One region of the Burkholderia thailandensis E264 genome, then DNA from elsewhere that is predicted to be linked to it. Evidence: predicted binding sites of a transcription regulator. Region 1 holds the regulator's gene; the other holds the start of a gene.

Region 1 (4,042 bases):
GCGGTCTTCGTCGGTCTGGCGCTGGTAGTAGTCGATTTCGGCTTCGCCGAGCACCTGGATCCGGTTCGGGTGGATCAGGTTCAGGTGGCCGACGAGGTCGGCGCTCGACGTCGCGTTCGCGACCGTATCGGCGGAAAAACCGCGTTCCCAGCCTTCATGCCCCGTCAGCCAGCTGAGCTTCAGCATGGCTGCGTTGTCGTCGAAGATGCTCTGGGCGTTGATGCTGGACGTATCCATGAGTCCGTCACTCCAAGGAGCCGGCGCCCTGACGCTGCAACGGCGGTTGCGGCGCCGGCCCGGCGGCGGGCGGCTCGGCTCGGCGGCGCGGGCCGCGACGCAATGGGGAACGAACCGCCCCGATCAGCTTAAGGTTGCCACTGAGTCAGGAGTCGATGCAACTCGTCGCGATCCGGCTCGGTATGCAGGCGCTCGCGCGTGTCGCGATCGGACAGCAACTGGGCGATTTCGGAAAGGATTTCGAGGTGCGCCTGCGTCGCCTGCTCGGGCACGAGCAGGAAGATCAGCAGCGACACGGGCTGGCCGTCCGGCGCCTCGAACGGGATCGGCTCGGCGAGCCGCACGAATGCGGCGAGCGGGTGCTTGAGTCCCTTGATCCGGCCATGCGGAATGGCAACGCCTTCGCCGAGGCCCGTCGAACCGAGACGCTCGCGTGCGAACAGATTGTCGGTGACGGTGCTGCGGGCGATGCCGTTCTGATTCTCGAAGATCAGGCCGGCTTGTTCGAAGACGCGTTTCTTGCTGGTGACGGAGAGGCCGATGACGACGTTCTCCAAAGGCAGGATTTTGGCTAGGCGATTCATGTTGGCAGGCGTAGGGGCGGCCTGGGGTCTCCTCGCGGCGGACTGATTTTCCATGTCGGTCAAAAAGGACGGCGTTAGGCGACGGAAACCTGTGAAGCGCGGCAAACCGGCTCGTCGCCCCCGATAATAACCGAAACATTATAGAGCACTGCAGACGGCGCCGCGCACCGCGACAACTGTCGGGAATCGCGCGGCGCGCGGCGCATCCGCGTCGCGCCGAGGCGATTTGCACAATAAAAAACCGCCCGTCGAGGCGGGCGGTTCGGCTGGCGCTGTCGCGCCGCGATCATTGCGGCGGAAGTTCGATCTGTTCGGCGGTCTGCTGATGCTTGATCGGCTCGTGCGCGTGCGTCTGCAGACGCTCCATGTGCTTGACCACCTGGCGGTCGAGCTTGTCGATCAGCAGGTCGATCGCCGCGTACAAATCGCCGTTCGCGCTTTCGACGAAGATATCCTTACCCTTCAGATGCAGCGTGATTTCCGCCTTTTGCCGCTTGTCCTTCTCTTTGTGATTGTCGACCGTGAGGATCACAGCGCCATCGATGACCTGATCGCTATGGCGTAGCACCCTGTCGAGCTTGGTGATCACGTATTCGCGGATAGCAGGCGTGACTTCGAGATGGTGTCCACTGATCTTCAGGTTCATAGTGCTTCTCCAAGCTAATGACCACCTTCCGCATAGAGGCGGCATGCCTGCCGATTTCGTTGCCGATGCTCGCGGTGAGCGGGCATCGGTCGGCCGGCTTTGCCGTCGACGATGCGGCGGCCGGAAAACGCCCGCCGCGTGGCGACGGGCTACAGAGACTTGCGCAGATTCACCGCCGGGATCTTGAGGGCTTCGCGATATTTGGCAACCGTGCGGCGCGCGACCACGAACCCTTGTTCCGCTAGCAGCTCGGCTATGCGACTGTCCGAAAGAGGGGATTTGGGGTCTTCGGCTCCTATCAGTTGTTTGATGAGGGCGCGGATCGCTGTCGACGACGCGGCACCTCCGGTGTCTGTCGATACGTGCGACCCGAAGAAGTACTTAAATTCAAGTGTGCCGAACGGAGTCAGCATGTACTTGCCGGTTGTCACACGGGAGACAGTCGACTCGTGTAGGCCCAGCGTATCAGCTATTTCCCGCAAAACCAAGGGGCGCATCGCAATTTCGCCGTGCGCGAAGAAATTCTTCTGACGTTCGACAATCGCCTGCGCGACCCGCAGGATCGTCTCGAACCGCTGCTGAATATTCTTGATCAGCCAGCGCGCTTCCTGAAGCTGCTGCTTCAGCGATCCCGCGCTCGGATCGCCCCGGCTGTTGCGCAGGATGTTCGCGTAAAGATGGTTGATACGCAGCTTCGGCACCACTTCCGGATTGAGTTCCGCCTGCCAGCTCTGGCCGGCCTTCTTCACGATGATGTCGGGCACCACGTAATCGGCTTCGGCCTTGCCGTACGCCGCGCCGGGAAACGGCTCGAGCGAGCGGATCAGCGCGTGCGCGTCGCGCAGCTCGTCGTCGGTCGCCTTCAGTTGCTTGCGCAGGCGCGTGAAATCGCGCGCGGCAAGCAGTTCGAGATGCTGCGACACGATATCGAGCGCGAGCGTGCGCGTCGGGGACGGATCCAGCCGCAGCAACTGCAGCTTCAGGCATTCGGACGCGGACCGCGCGCCGACGCCCGCCGGATCGAAGCTGTGCACGAGCGCGAGCGCCGCGTTCAGTTCGTCGACGTCGACTTCGAGCTCCGCCGGCAGATCGGCGAGCACTTCGTCGAGCGACGCGCTCAGGTAGCCGTCGTCGTCGAGCGATTCGATCAGGAACGTGACGAGCGCGCGATCGCGCGGGCTCGCCTGCGTGACGCGCAACTGCGCCATCAGATGATCGCGCAGCGACGTCGAGGTTTCGTGGATCTGCATCGGCGGCAGATCGTCGTCGTCGGATGCGGCGGGGGAGCGGCCGAAGTCGTCGAGATTCCACTGGCTCGCGTCGCCGCCGTCGGCCGAATAGCCGTCGTATTCGTCGACGCCGGCGGTTTCGTCGCGCTCGGTGCGCTCATTCGTCGCAGTCGTGCCGTTCGACGCGCCGGACATCGGCTCGGGCGAGGACGACGCGGGCGTCTGCGCGATCACCGAGCCGTCGGCCGCGACGCGCAGGGGGCTCGCGATCCAGTCGTCGTCGTTCTCGAGCAGCGGGTTCTGCGCGATCGCCGTTGCGACTTCCTGCTGCAGTTCGAGCGTCGACAACTGCAGCAGCCGGATCGATTGCTGAAGCTGGGGCGTGAGCGCGAGATGCTGCGACAGGCGAAGTTGGAGACTGGCTTTCATGGCAAAAGGGAAGTCATACCGGAAGTTTGCCACGAGGGCGGCGCGTTGAGGCATTCGGGATGACGCTCGGCGCGCGGGGCGCGCACGCGCGGCGCGAACCGGGCGTGCGGTGAGGCGGCGCGGATCGCGCCGGGGAAAGGAGGCGGCGGCGGGATCGTGTCCCGCGCCGCCTACATGCGGAAGTGCTCGCCGAGGTAGACGCGCCGCACGCTTTCGTTTTCGATGATTTCCTTCGGCGCGCCGGATGCGAGCACCGAGCCGTCGCTGATGATGTAAGCGTGATCGCAGATGCCGAGCGTCTCGCGCACGTTGTGATCGGTGATCAGCACGCCGATGTTGCGCTGCTTCAGGAATTTCACGATCTTCTGGATTTCGAGCACCGCGATCGGATCGACGCCCGCGAACGGCTCGTCGAGCAGGATGAAGCTCGGGTTGCTCGCGAGCGCGCGCGCGATCTCGACGCGGCGGCGTTCGCCGCCCGACAGCGACAGCGCCGGGTTCTCGCGCAGGTGCGCGATCTGCAGCTCCTCGAGGAGCGCCTCCGTGCGCGCGCCGATCTCGCTCTTCGCCAGCCGCTTGCCGTTGTCGTCGTGCTGCAGCTCGAGCACCGCGCGCACATTCTGCTCGACGGTCAGCTTGCGGAACACCGACGCTTCCTGCGGCAGGTACGACAGGCCGAGCGACGCGCGCTTGTGGATCGGCATCAGGCTGATCGGGCTGCCGTTCAGCGAGATGTCGCCCGCGTCGAGCGGCACGAGGCCGACGATCATGTAGAACGACGTCGTCTTGCCCGCGCCGTTCGGACCGAGCAGGCCGACGACCTCGCCGCTTTTCACGTCGAGCGACACGTCCTTGACGACGGTGCGCGAGCCATAGCGCTTCTTCAGGTTGCGCACGACGAGCGAGCTCGACGTGCC
Region 2 (4,042 bases), 1.5 Mb from region 1:
GGCGCGCCCTCGAGGAAGCCGACGATCGCGTGCACGTGCAGCGGCTCGCGTCCCGGGCGGTCGAGCACGGTGTCGAGATGCGTCGCATGAAAGCGCTCTTCGCCGATCGCGGCGATCGTCGTCGCGAGCTCGTTCGCGTTCGGGAAGATCTCGCTCCACGGCATCTGCGACAACTGCCGGCGCGAGATGTCGAGCATCGCCTCCGCCGACGGATTGGCGAACGCGATCCTGAGCGTGCGCCGGTCGAGCACGAGCACGACCGTCGGCAACGCCTCCAGCCCCGTGAGGAGCCCCGAGCGCACGAGCCGGTCGTCGTCCGACAAGCGCTCCGGGTGGCCGGCCCTGGCCTTGATCAGATTCTTCAGAACCATCTTGCGTGGATGCCGTGTCAAAAACCGCCGTCGCGGGCGGAACAAAAAGGGGACGGCGTCCCGCCGTCCCCTTTCAAGGTCCGATGCCTTCGCGCGCGGTTGCCGCGCGAAGGCCGGTCGGCGCCGCGGCGCTTCGTCCGCCGACGAGACGAAGCGCCATCGTCGCTTACAGCGAGTAGTACATCTCGAACTCGATCGGATGCGTCGTCATGCGGAACTTCGCGAGCTCCTGTTCCTTCAGGCCCAGGTACGCGTCGATCATCGCGTCCGTGAACACGCCGCCGCGGGTCAGGAACTCGCGGTCCTTGTCGAGCGCCTCGAGCGCCTGGTCGAGGCCGGCGCACACGGTCGGGATCTTTGCATCCTCTTCCGGCGGCAGGTCGTACAGGTTCTTGTCCGCAGCCTCGCCCGGGTGGATCTTGTTCTGGATGCCGTCGAGACCCGCCATCATCAGCGCCGAGAAGCACAGGTACGGGTTCGCCATCGGGTCCGGGAAGCGCGTTTCGATGCGGCGGCCCTTCGGGTTCGACACGTGCGGAATGCGGATCGACGCCGAGCGGTTGCGCGCCGAGTAAGCGAGCTTCACGGGCGCTTCGAAGTGCGGCACGAGACGCTTGTACGAGTTCGTCGTCGGGTTCGTGATCGCGTTCAGCGCGCGCGCGTGCTTGATGATGCCGCCGATGTAGAACAGCGCCGTTTCCGACAGGCCGGCGTAGCCATTGCCCGCGAACAGGTTCTGGCCGTCCTTCCAGATCGACTGGTGCACGTGCATGCCCGAGCCGTTGTCGCCGACGACGGGCTTCGGCATGAACGTCGCCGTCTTGCCGTACGAATGCGCGACGTTATGGATGATGTACTTCGACCATTGCGTCCAGTCCGCGCGCTGCAGGAGCGTCGAGAACTTCGTGCCGATTTCGTTCTGGCCCTGGCCCGCGACTTCGTGGTGGTGCACTTCGACCGGAATGCCGATCTGCTCGAGCAGCAGGCACATTTCCGAGCGCATGTCCTGGAACTGGTCGACCGGCGCGACAGGGAAGTAGCCGCCCTTCACGCCCGGACGGTGGCCCGTGTTGCCGCCTTCGAATTCCTTCGCCGACGACCACGGCGCTTCTTCCGAGTTGATCTTCACGAAGCAGCCCGACATGTCGGTGTTCCACTGCACCGAGTCGAAAATGAAGAATTCCGGCTCCGGACCGAAGTAGGCGGTGTCGCCGATGCCCGTGCTCTTCAGGTATGCCTCGGCGCGCTTCGCGAGCGAGCGCGGGTCGCGCTCGTAGCCCTTGCCGTCGGCGGGCTCGACGACGTCGCAGGTCAGCACGAGGGTCGACTCTTCGTAGAACGGGTCGATGAAGGCGGCGTTCGGGTCCGGCATGAGCAGCATGTCCGACGCCTCGATGCCCTTCCAGCCCGCGATCGACGAGCCGTCGAACGCGTGGCCGCTTTCGAACTTGTCCTCGCCGAAAGCCGACACCGGCACCGACACGTGTTGCTCCTTGCCGCGCGTGTCCGTGAAGCGGAAATCGACAAACTTGACGTCCTCGTCCTTCGCGAGCTGCATGACGTCGGCGACGGTTTTACTCATAACCTCTTCTCCTGATTGAACAAATCCGGCGGACTGGGACCGCCTCGTTAAGCGAGCTGCTGGGCGCAGCGTTCTTTGCCGCGTACAACCGATTCGAACGGAACGGGATGGATATAGCAGCTTCCGTGCCATGCATGCGCCAGATCGGCGCGAAGCGCGCGAGACCGCGCCGCGGCAGGGCCCGAGCGCGCACTTTCGGGGCTTCGGCGCGCCCGGACGTCACGGCGCGCGCACCTTATCCGTGCAATGCGGCATTCCGCACACTCGAAAATCCCAATGTTGGTGCCGATCACGTATTTTGCACCTTTTTGGTGAGTGCGACGCATCACGGATATCGCCGGCGCCGCCGCTCACCCTGCGCGCTAGAATGCTTTTTTGATCCGCAGGAGACCTCCCGCCATGAGTACGCTTGAACAGCTTTACGCGCAAGCCGACACGCGCCGCGCGCAAGGCAACCTGAACTACGCGGGCGCGCTCTCGCCCGCCGAGGCGTTCGAGCTGCTGCAGCTCGATCCGAACGCGCGCCTCATCGACGTGCGCACCCGCGCGGAGCTCGACTGGGTTGGCCGCCCGATCGTCGGCGACGGCCAGTACGCGCACGTCGAATGGACCCGCTACCCGGGCGGCGTGCCGAACGCGGAATTCATCGACCAGTTGCGCACGCTCGCGCAACCCGATCAGCCGATCCTGTTCCTGTGCCGCAGCGCCGCCCGCTCGAAGCTCGCCGCGGTCGCCGCCGCGCAGGCCGGCTTCACGAAGGCGTTCGACCTGCTCGAAGGATTCGAAGGCGCGAAGGACGCGCAGGGGCACCGCAAGACCGTCGAGGGCTGGTGCCACCGCGGCCTGCCTTGGATCGGCGCATAACGCACACCCGTACGCCGGCACATCGGCACGCCGTTACAGCGTTACGCACCGCCGCCCGCCATCGTCGGGCCGGCCGATGACACGGCGATGACGCGACGCGCCTAGACGCGCCGACGGCGCCGGCAACGTGCCGCCCGGTGCAGGCCGGTGCCGCCCGGTGAGGCGCCGCGTGGCCATGCGTGACGGGGTGCGGCGCCCGTCGGCGCTGCCGAGCATCCGGCCCGCGCGCGTCGGAGAGCTGTCTGTCCGTTGTCCCGCCGTCTCGTATCGGCGCGGGCCGCGCCGGCCGCCCGCTCAGGCGCGCGGCGCCTCGGCCGGCTCGACGATGTCGCCGCCGAGCAGATGCACGCCCTCGCGCAGCTTCACGAACGCGGCGGCGACCGCTTCCGGCTCGCCCTTCACCCCGAGATCGATGTGCCGGCGCGCGTAGATTCCGCCCTTTTCCGCGTCGCCGACGCTCGGCAGGCTGAACACCCGCACGCCCGGGAAATCGCGCTCGATCTTCTCCATCAGCGGCGTGAGCGTCGATTCGGGCAGCTCGAACACGTAGAGCGAGCGCTCCGCATGCGGCGTCGCGTGGTGCAGGTGCGCGTACTTCGTGTCGAGCACCCATTCGATCATCGGCCACGCCATCACCGGAAAGCCCGGCACGAAATGATGGTCGCCGCATGAAAAGCCCGGGATCCGGTTGTAGCCGTTCGGGATGATCGCCGCGCCGCGCGGGAACACGCCCATGTTCAGCCGATGCAGGTTCTCGGGCGAATCGAGGTCGACGGGCTTCGCGGCGTCGGCGTGCGTCTCGCGGATCCGCTCCTCGATCAGCGCCTTCGCCTCCGGGTGCAGTTCGAGCGGCACGCCGAGCGCCGCGGCCGCGCACTGGCGCGTGTGGTCGTCGGGCGTCGCGCCGATGCCGCCCGTCGAGAACACGATGTCGCCCGACGCGAACGTGCGCGCGAGCGTCGCCGTGATCCGCGCGGGATCGTCGCCGACGTATTCGGCCCAGCCGAGCGCGAGCCCGCGCGCGGCCAGGAGCTCGATCACCTTGGCGAGGTGCTTGTCTTGACGGCGACCGGACAGAATTTCGTCGCCGATGATGATGATGCCGATGGTCATGCTCGCCTCGTCGAATCGGTGGAAATCGCATTCGCGGCCGCCGCGCGCTCGTCCTGCAGCGCGCGCAGGCAGTAGAAGCCGAACCACAGCGCCGAGAACACCAGAATGAACG

Evidence for each region. Region 1 encodes sigma-54, which starts transcription at its own class of promoters, with help from an activator protein. Its sites were predicted from a motif close to TGGCANGNAANCTGCTTT; they were not measured.
Region 2: the regulator sigma-54 is predicted to act here: its motif matches at 2,067-2,084, upstream of glnA (type I glutamate--ammonia ligase).

Annotation. Positions count from the first base shown of each region.
Region 1 covers NC_007651.1:536,626-540,667, forward strand. The annotation lists gene hprK (HPr(Ser) kinase/phosphatase) at 1-237, opposite strand, end outside; gene BTH_RS14650 (PTS sugar transporter subunit IIA) at 366-875, opposite strand; gene hpf (ribosome hibernation-promoting factor, HPF/YfiA family) at 1,108-1,467, opposite strand; gene BTH_RS14660 (RNA polymerase factor sigma-54) at 1,617-3,125, opposite strand; gene lptB (LPS export ABC transporter ATP-binding protein) at 3,296-4,042, opposite strand, start outside.
Region 2 covers NC_007651.1:2,072,765-2,076,806, reverse strand. The annotation lists gene glnL (nitrogen regulation protein NR(II)) at 1-371, opposite strand, end outside; gene glnA (type I glutamate--ammonia ligase) at 538-1,953, opposite strand; gene BTH_RS21620 (rhodanese-like domain-containing protein) at 2,353-2,817, shown strand; gene BTH_RS21615 (competence/damage-inducible protein A) at 3,112-3,930, opposite strand; gene BTH_RS21610 (EI24 domain-containing protein) at 3,927-4,042, opposite strand, start outside.